3 regions of the Pseudomonas sp. AK-TSAG1-1 genome follow, and region 3 is predicted to be linked to each of the others. Evidence: predicted binding sites of a transcription regulator. Region 3 holds the regulator's gene; each other region holds the start of a gene.
What was found. The regulator FliA, encoded in region 3, starts transcription of late flagellar genes. The targets are predictions, from matches to a motif close to CTAAAGTTTNNNNNNNNNNNGCCGNTAA.

Region 1 (5,229 bases), 2.8 Mb from region 3:
GGCGTTGCCATTGGCAATCTTGCCGCAGGTGCCGCTGGAGGTTTTGTTTGTTGTCGGGTTCATGTGCTCACTGGTGCAGTTCTGTCTGTATCCGCTGGCAGTGGCGTTCTCCAACGATCACGTCGAAGGCGATCGTCGAGTGTCGCTGACGGCGATGCTGCTGGTGACCTACGGGGTTGGCGCGAGTATCGGGCCGCTGCTGGCGGGTGTGCTGATGAAGCTGTTCGGCAGCCAGAGCCTTTACGCGTTCTTCAGCTTCTTTGCGCTGGTGCTGGTGTGGCGCATCCGCCCGAAAGCGGTGACCAATCTGCATCAGGTCGATGACGCGCCGCTGCATCACGTGGCGATGCCTGACAGCATGTCCAGCTCGCCGCTGGTGGCGGCCCTCGACCCGCGCGTGGATGAACAGGTGGTGCAGGAGCAGATGCAGACCACGGTCACGCCGGAGCCAGAGCCGCAACCCGATTCCGGGCTTGAGAAAGGACCTGAGTCTGAGCCGGCAACAAGCCCTGATGATGAGGGTGACAGACCCACGCCGGATATCAGTGGCGCCAGACCTTAACGGGCGCCGATGGCGTTCCACTCGCCACAGGTGTCCATGACAGAAGCTGCTATTCGGGTTGGAAATAAAAAAGGGCAGTCCCGCCAAGGACTGCCCTTTCTTTTTTGCGTTCGAATCAGAGATCGTCTTTATCGAATCGGCGTGCTTCACGCTGCAACTGATAGACAAAACGCTCGACGTTGCGCGCTGCCTGTCCACTGATGTTGTGGAAGCGCAGACCGGCGAAGGTAATGTTGAGCTTTTCTTCGAAGTGCAGATAACGCAGTTCGACCGAGGTCGGCTGATTGCCGAACAACGGGGCGGCGATCAGGCGGTCATAGACCTGGCCCAGTTGCAGGCGGTCGGTGATGTCGCCTTCAAAGCGCAGCTTGCAACCGGTGGCGGAAATATCCAGCAGTTTGCCGTTGATCGGCGCCTTGAGTTTTTCGCCGCCGAGTTCGACGCTGACCAGATCGGTCAGCTTCAGCGCTGCACGAAAGGCGTTGCGGCGCTGGTGGTAAACCACTTCGGTCGGCAACTCGCCGGTGTAGAAGCGATCACCTTCGGATTCTTCGATGTTCAACGTGCCGGTGCATTCCCAGGCAATGCGCACGCCTTCGTGGAAGCCTTCGACCCTGAAGGGTTCACCCGCCAGCAGAAAGCGCTCGCCATCGCGCGGGATCATTTCGTCCAGGGCGATGGTTGCGGTTTCGCGGTCGACCTTGATCAGGTAGCTCTGGAAACGCTGACTGCGCTCATGGAAGGTGATGATCAGCGGGTCGTGGCTTTCTTGCAGCTGGCGCAGGTTGCTGGAGATTTCCAGGGGCGTGGTCAGCACCTTTGGTGGCTGCGGAGTATCATCCGCGCTTAGGGCGTTTGGCACGTTTTCTCAATCTCCAGACAAAATTTGACTACGACTAGCCAGCATTTTGCCAGCATGTTTCGCGGGTTGATAGTGCAGGCACATCGAATGGCTCACGCCTGGCTGAGCGTACGCGGCTTGGTGGGTTTGGCGAAAGTGCCAGTGGCGTCATACAGCGCCGGTGGCTCGCCCCCGGTGAGGATTTTCAGCTGATTGGCCGTGGTGGCCTGCTGAATCTGGATCGACTGGCCGTTCTTGACGTTGGCGGCCTGGCACTGGGCAATCAGGTCGGTCAGTACATCGCTCTGGGACAGCAACTGATCGCCAATGCTCGATTGGCTGGCCAGTTGCTCCAGACCCTGGCGGTCGAGCGGCAGGTTGAGGCTGGCAAGGATTTCACTGCGCTTGCGGCCATGCTGTTCAAGCAGAATGATCAATGCCTGTTTGCGCGCCAGAATATCTTCGAGCAAGGGCATGTCGCGACCGTGCAAGGCGAGGGACTCGGTTTGCAGTAACTCCAGCAATTGTTGAGCTGGAGCAAAGTCGTCGGTGATCAGTTGCAATAAATTAGTGTCGTGCATGGCTGGCCTTGGGTTCTAAGCGTCCAAAAGCCTGGCGCCGGCAAAAGCCTAGCGCTGGGCTTCGAAGTTGAGCAGTTTGCTGGCTACACGGTTGCTGTCGACTTTGTAGCTGCCATCGGCAATCGCTGCTTTCAACTCGGCCACACGGGCTTTGTCGACGGCAGGCTGATCACGCAGCTTGTCAGTGACCTTCTGCAACTGTTGAGCCTCATTGCTGAGGTGTACCGATTCCCCGCTTTTTGCGGTACTGGCCGTTTCGGCCTGGGTATTCAGCGGTGCAGAGGTGCCGGTTTCGGCGTTTTCCTTTGGCGCGCTGGTACGCGTACTGCCTGTAAGTGACGAGGAGCTGTTCAAACGGCTGAAATCGATGACCATGTTAAAAACCTCTGGGAATTTGGACGCTTGCCATGTTTTCGGCCATTCCCTGGAAAACTTTAGGCTCATTTGCAATGAGCTGTCTGCGCCGAAGCGTGCCCTGCTGCGGCACAGTTTAGGGAAGCAACGGGGCTGGCGCCAGTTTTCTGCGTGAGCGTTTTACATGGCCACTTCCACCTGGCCCGGCGCGATGACTTGCGCCTTGATCACTCGGTTGGAGTTGAGGTTTTTCACTCGAATCTGTTCTTTCAGGCCGCCATTGGCCAGGGCCTCGCCGGGCATGCGCACGGCGAGCGTACCGCTGCGGGCGATGATGACCACTTGATCACCCTTGCGCACCACTTCTGCCTGTTCCAGGTGCACCAGCGTAATGACCTGATCGGCTACCGTTGGTCGGGTCAATTTCTGTCCGATGGCTTCATCCACCGACGTCAAAAAACCTTGATTGATCTGACTGACGTCGCGTTCACGCAAGGTCACGTCCTGCGGTTCGATAATCCCGGCACGTTTGAGGGGTCGGGTAGTGGTGACAATCTCGCGAAACAGGCGGACTTGAGCGGGCACGAACACCGTCCACGGCGAGCTTCCCTCGCAGCGAACCTTGACCGTTACCCGGCCCAGCGGACGTGCCGGACTCTCCAGCGACGCTGTCAATTCCTTGTCGCACATAGGCATGCGCATACGCGGGTCGAGCTGGTTGACCTCGATTTCGTAGCGGCCTTCCGTTTGACTGGTGGCCAGATAGTCTTCTACGGTGAACTCAAGAAAGCCCTGAGTGACGCCGATAAGCATGTCAGGCAAGGTAACCGTATCAGCACCGGCAGGGCTGCCAGCGAAAAAGAAGCAGACGGCGGACACCGCGCACAGCGCTTTGCGGGTGCGGGAGGTCAGGCGTCGGAAAAATGTCGTTTGAGCGTTCATACGAGTTAAAAAGCAAGCGCCGTGCCGTTTAGCAATGAATGTGCGTCGCAACAACACTTGGCGTTGGTGTAGGAGTCTGGGCATGGCTGGTGTAATGGATTCGGTGAACCAGCGCACGCAACTGGTGGGGCAGAATCGCCTGGAGCTGTTGTTGTTCCGTCTCGACGGTCAGCAGCTCTACGGAATCAACGTGTTCAAGGTGCGGGAAGTGCTGCAATGCCCGTCGCTGACGTTGATGCCCAAGTCCAGTCCTGTCGTGTGCGGGGTGGCGAATATCCGGGGGGCGACCATTCCGATCCTTGATCTGGCAATGGCGACCGGCTCGGGTGCGTTGAAAGACAAGAACAACCCGTTCGTGATCATCACGGAGTACAACACCAAGACCCAGGGTTTCCTGGTCCGCTCGGTGGAACGCATCGTCAACATGAACTGGGAGGAGATCCATCCGCCGCCCAAGGGCACGGGTCGCGATCACTACCTGACGGCTGTGACTCGGGTCGACAATCAGTTAGTCGAAATCATCGACGTCGAGAAGGTGCTGGCGGAAGTTGCGCCGACGCCGGAAGCGATTTCGGTCGGCGTGGTCGATGTCGAGACCCAGAGCAAGGCGCTGTCGCTGCGGGTGCTGACGGTCGATGACTCGTCGGTGGCACGCAAGCAGGTCACGCGTTGCCTGCAGACGGTCGGTGTCGAAGTGGTGGCGCTGAACGACGGCAAGCAGGCGCTGGATTACCTGCGCAAGCTGGTCGATGAGGGCAAGAAACCGGAAGACGAGTTCCTGATGATGATTTCCGACATCGAGATGCCGGAGATGGACGGGTACACCCTGACGGCGGAAATCCGCAACGACCCGCGCATGCAAAAGCTTCATATCATCCTGCATACTTCGTTGTCGGGGGTATTCAATCAGGCGATGGTCAAGAAAGTCGGTGCCGATGACTTCCTGGCCAAATTCCGTCCTGATGACCTGGCATCCCGGGTAGTCGACCGGATCAAAGCAGCAGATATCAGCTAGGGGCCTTCTGCCCCTGGCGGTCAACACGATTTAAGAGGCGGCATCATTGTCTACGGGTAATTTGGATTTCGAACAGTTCCGGGTCTTCCTGGAAAAAGCCTGTGGCATTTTGCTCGGTGAAAACAAGCAGTACCTGGTCTCGAGCCGTCTCAACAAACTGATGGAGCAGCAAGGCATCAAGTCCCTGGGTGAGCTGGTACAGCGCATCCAGACCCAGCCGCGCAGCGGTTTGCGCGAGCAGGTGGTCGATGCCATGACGACCAACGAAACCCTGTGGTTTCGTGACACCTATCCGTTTGAAGTCTTGAAGAACAAGGTGCTGCCTGAAGCGATCAAGGCCAGTCCCAACCAGCGTCTGCGGATCTGGTCGGCGGCATGCTCGTCGGGGCAGGAACCGTATTCGCTGTCGATGTCGATCGATGAGTTCGAGCGGAGCAACCTCGGCCAGTTGAAGATGGGCGTGCAGATCGTTGCCACGGACTTGTCCGGCAGCATGCTGACCAACTGCAAGACCGGCGAGTACGACAGCCTGGCAATCGGTCGCGGTTTGTCCGCCGATCGACTGCAGCGTTACTTCGACCCGAAAGGGCCGGGGCGCTGGGTGATCAAGGCGCCGATCAAGAACCGGGTGGAATTCCGTTCGTTCAACCTGCTCGACAGCTATGCAGCGCTGGGCAAGTTCGACATCGTGTTCTGCCGCAACGTGCTGATCTACTTCTCCGCCGAGGTGAAGAAAGACATCCTGTTGCGCATTCACGGCACGCTCAAGCCTGGCGGGTATCTGTTCCTTGGCGCCTCCGAAGCGCTGAACGGTTTGCCGGATCATTACCAGATGGTCCAGTGCAGCCCGGGGATCATTTACCAGGCCAAGTGATTGGCGGCGGCAATACAAAAAAAACGGGAGGCCCTCAAAGGCCTCCCGTTTTTTTGTGCC
Region 2 (5,229 bases), 2.9 Mb from region 3:
TGCAGGCCGAACGGGAAAACAGTGAGCTGCGCGAACAGTTCATCGCCGTGCTCGGCCACGATTTGCGCAACCCGCTATTTGCCATCAGCGCCGGTGCCGAAATGCTCTTGCGCAAGCACCCGGACCCGGCCATCGACGTGCGCGTGCGCAACATTCTTGGCAGTGCGCAACGGGCGACGCGGCTGGTGGATGACGTGCTTGATTTCGCTCGCGGACGGTTGGGCAATGGCATTCCGGTGGATATCCAGCGCTGCGCGGACCTGACCGAAGCGGTGCAGCAGGTGGTGACAGAGATCCGCAACGTGCACCCGGAACGCACGATCAGCGCGTCCATTGGCGACTTGCAGGGTGTGCATTGTGACCGTGCCCGGATTGCCCAACTGCTGTCGAACTTGCTGGCCAATGCCGTGGCCCATGGCGACCCGGCGGGCGACATCGAAGTCATCGCTCAAGTCGAGCACGGTGCGTTGATGCTGGCGGTGAAAAACCAAGGGCATATTCCCGAAGCGATCCTGCCGCATCTGTTCCAGCCCTATTCACGCCCGGTCGGCAGCACGCCCCAGGCCGGCCTCGGTCTAGGTCTGTATATCGCCAGCCAGATTGCCCAGTCCCACGGCGGGCGCCTGCATGTCGCGTCCACCGCTCAAAGCGGCACGCTGTTCACCTTCAGCCTGCCCACCCCCTGAGACACACCACAGTTCCCTGCAGGCTCACTCCTACAAGGGGAACGTGATGTTCAGGCCGAAGTGCTGACCAGTGAGCCCGAGCTGCTCGAACCCGACTGCTGCAACGCCTGCAACAACGCCGCCGTCGCCGTCTGCAACGAAGCCGACGTGCTGGATATCTGCGACTCGGCGGACGCCACATCAGCTGCCTTGGCATCAGCGTCTTCCTGCTTGGCCTGGGCCGCCTGCAAAGCCTGTTGCTGTTCCTGCAGTTGCTTTTGCAGCTCGGCAATCTGCTTGCGCAGTTCTTTCACCGAATCCGATTCATCGCTGCTGTCGGAACTGCTGTCGCCCGCCGGCGCAGCGCCCCCACCGGCAGCGACTTTGCCGGTATCCGCGCTGACGCCGTTGCTGGCCGTGGCGGTGGTGCTGGAGGCGTCCTCGGTAGCGTCGCTGATTTTGGTTTTGCTGGTGGTGGTGCTGAGGGTCTGGTTGATTGAAACAGAGGTGATGCTGACCATGGGAAGGCTCCGATGCCGGTTATGAATAATCGGCCATCGGCGGCGCTCGCCCTGATTTGAGATCGACTGTGTACCGACTCGGTAACCGAATCGGTACACCCAGGCTCGATCAGGCGCTCAGGCGCGCGGTGACCTCATTGAGTTGCCCGGACAGGCCATGCAGGTTCTGGCTGGCGCTTTCGGTGCGCTGCACGCTGTTGAGGTTGGTGCTGGCAATCGAGGTGATCTCGGTCAGGTTGCGCGAGATGTCTTCGGCCACCGAGGTCTGCTCTTCGGCAGCGGTGGCGATCTGGCGGTTCATGTCGCGGATCGCTTCCACCGCATGGGTGATGCGCTCAAGCATGGCGCCGGCCTGGGTCACTTGCTCGACGCTTTCATCGCTGCGCGCCTGACCGCTTTCAATCGCGTGGGCAGCGTCCACCGCGCCGGTCTGCACGCTCTGAATGATCTGGTTGATCTCGATGATCGACTCCGCCGTGCGTTGCGCGAGGTTGCGCACCTCGTCGGCAACCACGGCAAAACCGCGTCCGGCCTCACCGGCCCGCGCCGCTTCAATCGCCGCATTGAGCGCCAGCAGGTTGGTCTGCTCGGCGATGCCGCGAATCACTTCCAGCACCTTGCCGATACGCCCGCTGTCAGCTTCCAGACGACGGATGACCGTGGCGGTGTTGGCGATTTCGCTGCGCATCTGGGTGATGGTATGGATGGTGCTCTGCATGACCGTTTCACCCTGCTGGGCGGACTGGTCGGCATCGTCGGCTGCGCGCGCCGCGTCCGCCGCGTGACGGGCGACTTCCTGGGCGGTAGCGGACATTTCGTTCATCGCCGTCGCCACCTGGTCTGTGCGGTTGAACTGCTCGTTGGTGCCGCCGGCCATGGTCGTGGCAATGGCGTTCAGCTCGCCGCTGGCGCTGTCCAGATCACTGGCGCTGCGTTGCAGGTGGGTGAATGTTTCGGCAAGGAAATCACGCAGGGTATTGGCGGCGGCCGCAAGGTTGCCCAACTCGTCCTGGCGGTTGTTGGCAACACGTTCGGCGAGGCGCCCGCGACTCAACTGGGTGACGTAATCGATCAGCTTGCGGATCGGTTCGATCAGGTTGCGGTTGACCAGCCACAGGCTCAAGAGACCGATCAGAAGCCCCGAGCCGAGCATCACCAGAATGCCCAGCAATACGGTGCTGTCGGCACTGGCGCTGATCTGCGCCGACTGTTCGTTGCCGTGCTTGCGCAGCTCGGCCACCAGTTCGCTCATCTGATCGCTGGTGGCACGGTCTACGCCTTTGACAGCGGTGTCGCCAGCGGTTGGATCGCCACCGGCCGCCACGTAGGCATCACGGCCTTTCTGGTAGGCGCTGCCCAGTTGACGGTGCTCGTCACGCAGGCGTTCGATGCGGCTTTTCAGCGCCGGCTCGATGCCTTTCTGGCCGGCCAGTTCACCGAGGATGTTCTGCACATCGCGCTGGCGATCTTCGAACTGGCTCCAGTATTTGGCCAGCTCCGCCGGTTGCTTGCCGCGCAGCAGGACGTTCTTCCATTCCTGTACCTGCACCTTGAATTGCAGGTTGGCCTCGTCGATCAACTGCGAGGTGTGCAAGGGACCTGCGATCAACTGGCTGTAGTTCTGCACGCCGTTGGACAGGAAATGAAAACAGGCCAGCGCGATCAACAACATCGCCAGCAGGCTGCCGCTCAGCAGGGCGAGAATTTGCGCTCTCAGGGATTTTTGCAGCATCGCAAGATACTCAGGACAGGGATGAGGCACGCCCGGTGAGGCGTGGAATTTTGCCGGACATCCGTGTCGGCGAGCCTTGGCTCATGGCCAAGCGCGCGCAACGTAACCTAAGCGTGATCGGCGCACCAGAGCGCTTCTTGAAGAAAATCCGACCGCCGGTAAGACATTGATCTGGCGTCATTTAGTCGTCACACAAGTGTCATATGCGCTTGCGATGATGCGGCTCAGTGAACCTGCCATTCCGCGACCGACGCGCCCTCCTCGCAGCGAGCCTCCATGAACCACAGCCTCGATATCAGTCATCGCGACCCTGACTTGTTCGGCCTGCTTTACGGTTTCCGTTTCCGCCCGGGCGAACGTGGCCGCGAAGTCGATTCGGCGACCGCCCTGCGCTGCCTGCAAGACGACAGCGACGGTGATGAATTCCTCTGGTTGCACCTGAACCTGGCCCACGCAGCGTGCGAACGCTGGATGAAAAGCCACCTGCAATTGCCCGAAGAATTTTTTGAAGCGTTGCACGAAGGTTCGCGTTCAACGCGCATCGAACACGTTGACTCGGCCTTGCTGGCGGTGGTCAACGACGTGGTGTTCAACCTCAGCAGCATGGTCTCCTCCGACGTGTCGACGCTGTGGGTCTGCGTGCGCAGCAAGTTGATCGTCAGCGCGCGCCTGCAACCGCTGCACTCGGTGGACAAACTGCGCTCGTCGGTGAAGGCCGGCGAATGCTTTCGCTCGCCGTCGGAACTGCTCGTGCACCTGTTGCGCGATCAGGGCGAAGTGCTGACACAAATCGTGCGCAAGACCAGCATGAGCGTCGACCAGGTGGAAGATGAATTGCTCTCCTCGCGCCTGTCGACCAACCGCGCCGAACTCGGCGCCAATCGCCGGGTGCTGGTGCGCCTGCAACGGCTGCTGGCGCTGGAGCCGGGGTCGTTGCTGCGCCTGCTCAACCGCCCGCCCCCGTGGCTGCAGAAGGAGGACGTCAAGGAGCTGCGCAAATCCACCGAGGAGTTCGCGCTGATCATCAACGACCTCACTGCCCTCGGTGAGCGGATCAAATTGCTTCAGGAAGAGATCGCCGCCAACCTCAACGAACAGAGCAACCGCACGCTGTTTACCCTGACGGTGGTGACGGTGCTGGCGCTGCCGATCAACATCATTGCCGGTTTCTTCGGCATGAACGTCGGCGGCGTACCGCTGGCGACGGATCCGGAGGGGTTCTGGATTCTGGTGGCGCTGGTGGTGACGTTTACCGTGATTGCCGGGCGCTGGGCATTTCGCAAGCGCGGGGATTATTGAGCCGCAAAATACTGTGCCCCAGCACAGTTCCCCTGTAGGAGTGAGCCTGCTCGCGATAGCGGTGTGTCAGACACAGCTGTTTTGAATGTGCCAACGTCATCGCGAGCAGGCTCACTCCTACAGGGGTTGGTCATTGCCCTTCAGATTAATGGTCAGACTAATACCGCAAACACTGACCTGCCGCAGTCTCTCTGTAATATTTAGCAACGATCATGACCGACACTCCTTCCCTCGCTCAGGATTGTCCGCTCATGGCTACTCCCTCCCTGACCGCCCACCAGGCGTCCGCCCCCAGCGGCCGGCCGGCCCTCGACAAGAAAACCAGCCCGTTTACCTACGTGATCTTTTTCGCGGTGCTCGCGATGGGGATGCTGTTCACCGCCTACAGCCTGATGCACGACATGCACGAACTTGGCACGGTGGTCACCACCTGGACCCCGTTCCTGCTGCTCGGTGTGGCGTTGCTGATTGCGCTGGGCTTCGAGTTCGTCAACGGTTTCCACGACACCGCCAACGCCGTGGCGACGGTGATCTACACCCACTCGTTGCCGCCGAATGTCGCGGTGGTCTGGTCGGGGTTCTTCAACTTCCTCGGGGTGCTGCTGTCCAGCGGCGCCGTGGCGTTCGGCATCATCGCCCTGCTGCCGGTGGAGTTGATTCTGCAGGTCGGTTCGTCCGCCGGTTTCGCGATGATCTTCGCCCTGCTGATCGCGGCGATCCTGTGGAACCTCGGCACCTGGTGGCTGGGTCTGCCGGCGTCGTCATCGCACACGTTGATCGGCTCGATCATCGGCGTAGGCGTCGCCAATGCCTTGATGCATGGGCGCGACGGCACCAGCGGCGTGGACTGGGCGCAAGCGACCAAGATCGGTTACGCCTTACTGCTGTCGCCGCTGGTAGGTTTCGGTTGTGCGGCGCTGTTGCTGCTGGCCCTGCGTGCGTTTGTGAAGAATCGCTCGCTGTACAAGGCACCGGAAGGCAACACCCCGCCACCGTGGTGGATTCGCGGCTT
Region 3 (5,229 bases):
CGCACGGTGGTCTCGGCTTCGCTCGCCGGTTTTTCCGCTGGCGGTGCAGCGGCGGCGCGGGCCGGAGCCGGGGCGGCAGCGGCAGCCGGTTTTGCAGCTTCGGCTTTCGGCTCAGGCTTGGGCGCAGCCTTCGGCGCAGCAGCCGGAGCGGCCGGTGCCTTGGCAGCTGGCGTCGAAACGGCAGCAGCGGTGCCTGTAGCGGCAGCGCCGACGTCGGTGAACTTGCCTTTGCCGTGCAACTCGTCGAGCAGCGATTCGAACTCGTGATCGCTGATCAAGTCGCTACCGGCCGCAGCGGCCACCGGAGCGGCAGGTGCAGCCGGTGCCGAGGCGATCGCCGACTCGAGTGCTTCAACGGCAAAGTTGCCCTTGCCGTGCAACTGGTCGAGTAGCGCTTCGAATTCGTCGTCGGTGATGTCGGAGCTGTCGCCCGCAGCCGGAGCCGCAGGAGCAGCCGCCGTCGGTGCAACGGCGTCCGCCGCGAACTGGCCTTTGCCGTGCAACTGATCGAGCAACGACTCGAATTCAGCGTCAGTGATTTCATCGCTGGCTGCCTCATTGGCAGTTTGCGCAGGTGCAGCAGCGGCCGGGGCTTCGGCTTCAGCCTTGACGGCGTTCAGCGAATCCAGCAGCTGTTCAAATTCGTTATCGGTGATGTCGCCCGAATCGCTCGAATCGCCTTCGACGACCAGCTCTTCGATCATCTCGGCCACCGGCGAAGCCGGAGCTTCGTCGGCCGATTGCGGCTCGGCCAGACGTGCCAGCGCGGCCAGCAGTTCCGGGGTGGCCGCCGTGATCGGTGCACGTTCACGGACTTCGCTGAACATGCTGTTCACCGCGTCCAGTGCTTCGAGGACAACGTCCATCAGTTCTGCATCAACGCGACGCTCACCCTTGCGCAGGATGTCGAACACGTTTTCGGCGATGTGACAGCACTCCACCAGCTCGTTGAGCTGAAGGAAGCCGGCGCCCCCTTTTACAGTGTGGAAACCGCGAAAAATTGCGTTGAGCAGATCTGCGTCATCCGGACGGCTTTCCAGCTCGACCAGTTGTTCGGACAGTTGCTCAAGAATCTCGCCGGCCTCAACCAGGAAATCCTGAAGGATCTCTTCATCGGCGCCGAAGCTCATTAATGGGGTGCTCCTACAGGTCTAAAAACCCAAAAAACCTAAAATTCCAAAACTCTAGAATCCAAGGCTGGATAACAAATCGTCCACATCGTCCTGACCGGACACAACGTCTTCTCGTTTATCGGCATGAATCTGCGGACCTTCACCCTGCGAGAGATGTTTTTGTGGATCTTTTTCTGCAAGCATCGCGGCGCGGTCGTGTTCGATGCCCGCAAAGCGGTCCACCTGACTGGCCATGAGGACGAGTTTGAGCAAATTGCTTTCGACTTCGGTGACCAGTTGGGTCACGCGCTTGATCACCTGACCGGTAAGGTCCTGGTAATCCTGAGCCAGCAGGATGTCGTTAAGGTTGCTCGACACCGCACGGTTGCCCGTGCTGCTGCGCGACAGAAAACCGTCGACCCGGCGCGCCAGCTCGCGGAACTCTTCGGCCCCGACCTCACGGCGCATGAAACGGCCCCAGTCGGTGCTCAGGGCCTGGGCTTCCTCAGCCAGGCCATTGACGACCGGGGTGGCGCTTTCCACCAGATCCATGGTGCGGTTGGCCGCGGCTTCGGTCAGCTTGACCACATAGCCCAGGCGTTCGGTGGCGTCGGTGATTTGCGACACTTCCTCGGCCTGCGGCATGTGCGGATCGATCTGGAAGTTGACGATCGCACTGTGCAGTTCGCGTGTGAGCTTGCCCACTTCCTGATACAGGCCGCGGTCACGGGTCTGATTGAGCTCATGGATCAGTTGCACAGCGTCGCCGAACCTGCCTTTTTCAAGGCTCTCGACCAGTTCGACCGCGTGTTTTTTCAGGGTCGATTCGAAATCGCCCTGTGAAGATTCGTTATGCTCCATAGCTCCCCCGCGCGTTCATCAGCCGATGCGTTCGAAAATCTTCTCGATTTTTTCTTTCAGCGCCTGAGCCGTGAAAGGTTTGACCACGTAGCCGTTCACACCGGCCTGAGCGGCCTCGATGATCTGCTCGCGCTTGGCTTCTGCAGTCACCATCAGCACGGGCAGGTGCTTGAGTTTTTCATCGGCACGCACGTGGCGCAGCAGGTCGATACCGGTCATGCCCGGCATGTTCCAGTCCGTTACCAGAAAGTCGATGCTTCCGCTGTTGAGCACCGGAATGGCAGTCGTGCCATCGTCGGCCTCGACGGTGTTGGTGAACCCCAGATCACGCAGCAGGTTCTTGATGATCCGCCGCATCGTTGAGAAGTCATCAACGATGAGGATTTTCATGTTCTTGTCCAATTCGACCTCCAAGCAGTCTTAAACGCGCCCAGCACCTGGACGCGCCATTTCAATCAATCCGGCAAAGCACTCGATGACTGTCTGGAGCACAACAGAGCAAGACCGGTGCCGTTCATCACCGCACCAGCCTCGTTCGCAGTGTCCCCACACTGCCTTCAGCGCGCTCGCCACTCCCCCAAACGCCCCCGCAAGCGGGCCGCGCACTGGCTGTGTAACTGGCTGACCCGCGATTCACTGACGCCAAGGACTTCACCGATCTCCTTGAGGTTCAGCTCTTCGTCGTAGTACAGCGCCAACACCAGTCGCTCACGCTCCGGCAAATTGGCAATCGCGTCCGCCAGCGCGGCCTGGAAGCGTTCATCTTCCAGATCGCGTGACGGCTCAAGATGAGCACTGGCGCCATCCTCGTGCAGCCCTTCGTGTTCGCCGTCCTGCAACAGGTCGTCGAAACTGAACAGCCGGCTGCCCAGCGTGTCATTCAAAATCCCGTAGTAATCGTCGAGACTCAATTGGAGTTCGGCCGCAACCTCGTGATCTTTAGCATCACGGCCGGTTTTAGCTTCAATTGCCCGAATTGCGTCACTGACCATACGGGTGTTGCGGTGAACCGAGCGTGGCGCCCAATCACCTTTGCGCACTTCATCGAGCATCGCACCGCGGATTCGAATGCCCGCGTACGTTTCGAAACTGGCGCCCTTGCTGGCGTCATATTTGGTCGAGACTTCGAGCAGGCCGATCATCCCGGCCTGAATCAGATCTTCGACCTGCACACTCGCCGGCAAGCGCGCCAGCAGGTGATAGGCAATGCGCTTGACCAGTGGCGCGTAACGCTCGATCAACTCGTACTGCGCGTCACGTGCCGACTTCTTGTAGTAATTCATACCGCTGGCGGTCATAACACAGGCCCTGCCGTTTGCTGCACGAGGCGCTCGACGAAAAACTCAAGGTGACCGCGCGGGTTGGCAGGCAGCGGCCAGGTATCGACCTTCTGCGCGATCGCCTTGAACGCCAGCGCGCACTTGGAACGCGGAAAGGCTTCATAGACCGCTCGCTGCTTCTGCACTGCCTTGCGCACGCTTTCGTCGTACGGCACCGCGCCGACGTATTGTAAGGCGACATCGAGGAAGCGATCCGTGACCTTGGTCAACTTGGCGAACAGGTTGCGCCCTTCCTGCGGGCTCTGCGCCATGTTGGCGAGGACGCGGAAGCGGTTCATGCCGTAGTCGCGATTGAGCAGTTTGATCAACGCGTAGGCATCGGTGATCGAAGTCGGCTCGTCGCAGACCACCAGCAACACTTCCTGGGCTGCGCGGACAAAGCTGACTACCGAGTCACCAATGCCTGCAGCGGTGTCGATCACCAGCACATCGAGGTTGTCGCCGATGTCGCTGAAGGCCTGAATCAGACCGGCATGTTGCGCCGGACTCAGGTGAACCATGCTCTGGGTGCCGGAGGCGGCCGGCACGATGCGGATCCCGCCGGGACCTTGCAACAGCACGTCGCGCAGCTCGCAGCGACCTTCGATCACGTCGGCCAGGGTACGTTTGGGAGTCAGTCCCAGCAGAACGTCGACGTTCGCCAGCCCCAGGTCGGCGTCCAGCAGCATGACCCGACGGCCAAGCTCTGCCAACGCCAGAGACAAGTTCACTGACACGTTAGTCTTGCCGACGCCACCTTTGCCGCCGGTCACCGCGATCACCTGTACGGGATGCATGCTGCCCATGTTATTTCTTTACCTTGTCTTGCATAGACGGAGGCCACATTACTGGCTGCGCGTTCTCAACCGGAACAATGCATGGCAGACCATCGATGTAGGTACAAAAACGGTTCATTACCTCAGCCAACCTGCTTGGTCGGGCTGTGGTAGATATCAGCGAACATGTCAGCCATGGCTTCTTCGCTGGGTTCTTCCTGCATTTGCACGCTGACGGCGCGGCTGACCAGTTGATGGCGGCGCGGCAGATGCAGATCATCCGGAATCCGTGGGCCATCGGTCAGGTACGCGACCGGCAGTTCATGACTGATTGCCAGGCTCAACACTTCGCCCAGGCTTGCTGTCTCATCCAGTTTAGTCAGGATGCACCCGGCAAGCCCGCAACGCTTGTAACTGTGATAAGCGGCGGTTAGAACCTGTTTCTGGCTGGTGGTTGCCAGGACCAGATAATTTTTTGAACGGATGCCGCGACCGGCCAGGCTTTCGAGCTGCATGCGCAGGGCCGGATCGCTGGCCTGCAGGCCGGCGGTATCGATCAGCACCACGCGCTTGCGCAGCAGTGGATCCAGCGCTTGAACCAGCGACTGGCCCGGATCAACGTGCGTCACCGGCACGTTGAGAATCCGGCCCAGGGTCTTGAGTTGTTCCTGAGCGCCGATGCGGAAGCTGTCCATGCTGACCAGCGCGACATTCTGCGCGCCGTACTTGAGCACGTAGCGCGCGGCGAGCTTGGCCAGGGTGGTGGTCTTGCCCATGCCGGCCGGGCCGACCATGGCAATCACCCCACCCTCTTCCAGCGGCTCGACTTCCGGTACGGCAATCATCCGCGCCAGATGTGCGAGCAGCATGCGCCAGGCCTGACGAGGCTCTTCGATGTCGGTGATCATTGCCAGCAGGTCGCGCGACAACGGGCCGGACAGACCGATACGTTGCAGACGGCGATACAGGTTGGCTTGCGCCGGACGGCTGCCTTGCAGTTGATTCCAGGCCAGGGTGCCGAGCTGCACTTCCATCAGCTCGCGCAGGCTGTTCAATTCAAAACGCATCGAATCCAGTGCACGCGGGTCAATCCCGCCGGAGGACTGCGCAGGCGCCGGGGCCGGGCGCGCCGGGGCGGCGTAAGTCGGTTCGCTCAACGGC

Region 1: flgM (flagellar biosynthesis anti-sigma factor FlgM) is a predicted target of FliA. The motif match lies at 2,395-2,422, and genes of this name have one in related genera.
Region 2: AC1UK9_RS21310 (methyl-accepting chemotaxis protein) is a predicted target of FliA. The motif match lies at 3,033-3,060, and genes of this name have one in related genera.

What each region holds. Positions count from the first base shown of each region.
Region 1 covers NZ_CM165965.1:4,627,357-4,632,585, reverse strand. The annotation lists gene AC1UK9_RS20865 (MFS transporter) at 1-562, shown strand, start outside; gene AC1UK9_RS20860 (flagellar brake protein) at 678-1,424, opposite strand; gene AC1UK9_RS20855 (flagella synthesis protein FlgN) at 1,517-1,984, opposite strand; gene flgM (flagellar biosynthesis anti-sigma factor FlgM) at 2,033-2,359, opposite strand; gene flgA (flagellar basal body P-ring formation chaperone FlgA) at 2,519-3,280, opposite strand; gene AC1UK9_RS20840 (chemotaxis protein CheV) at 3,363-4,295, shown strand; gene cheR (protein-glutamate O-methyltransferase CheR) at 4,342-5,169, shown strand.
Region 2 covers NZ_CM165965.1:4,711,461-4,716,689, forward strand. The annotation lists gene AC1UK9_RS21300 (GAF domain-containing sensor histidine kinase) at 1-686, shown strand, start outside; gene AC1UK9_RS21305 (hypothetical protein) at 737-1,186, opposite strand; gene AC1UK9_RS21310 (methyl-accepting chemotaxis protein) at 1,296-2,918, opposite strand; gene AC1UK9_RS21315 (transporter) at 3,195-4,217, shown strand; gene AC1UK9_RS21320 (inorganic phosphate transporter) at 4,469-5,229, shown strand, end outside.
Region 3 covers NZ_CM165965.1:1,801,310-1,806,538, reverse strand. The annotation lists gene AC1UK9_RS08255 (chemotaxis protein CheA) at 1-1,130, opposite strand, end outside; gene AC1UK9_RS08250 (protein phosphatase CheZ) at 1,185-1,973, opposite strand; gene AC1UK9_RS08245 (chemotaxis response regulator CheY) at 1,992-2,363, opposite strand; gene fliA (RNA polymerase sigma factor FliA) at 2,531-3,271, opposite strand; gene fleN (flagellar synthesis regulator FleN) at 3,268-4,098, opposite strand; gene flhF (flagellar biosynthesis GTPase FlhF) at 4,212-5,229, opposite strand, start outside.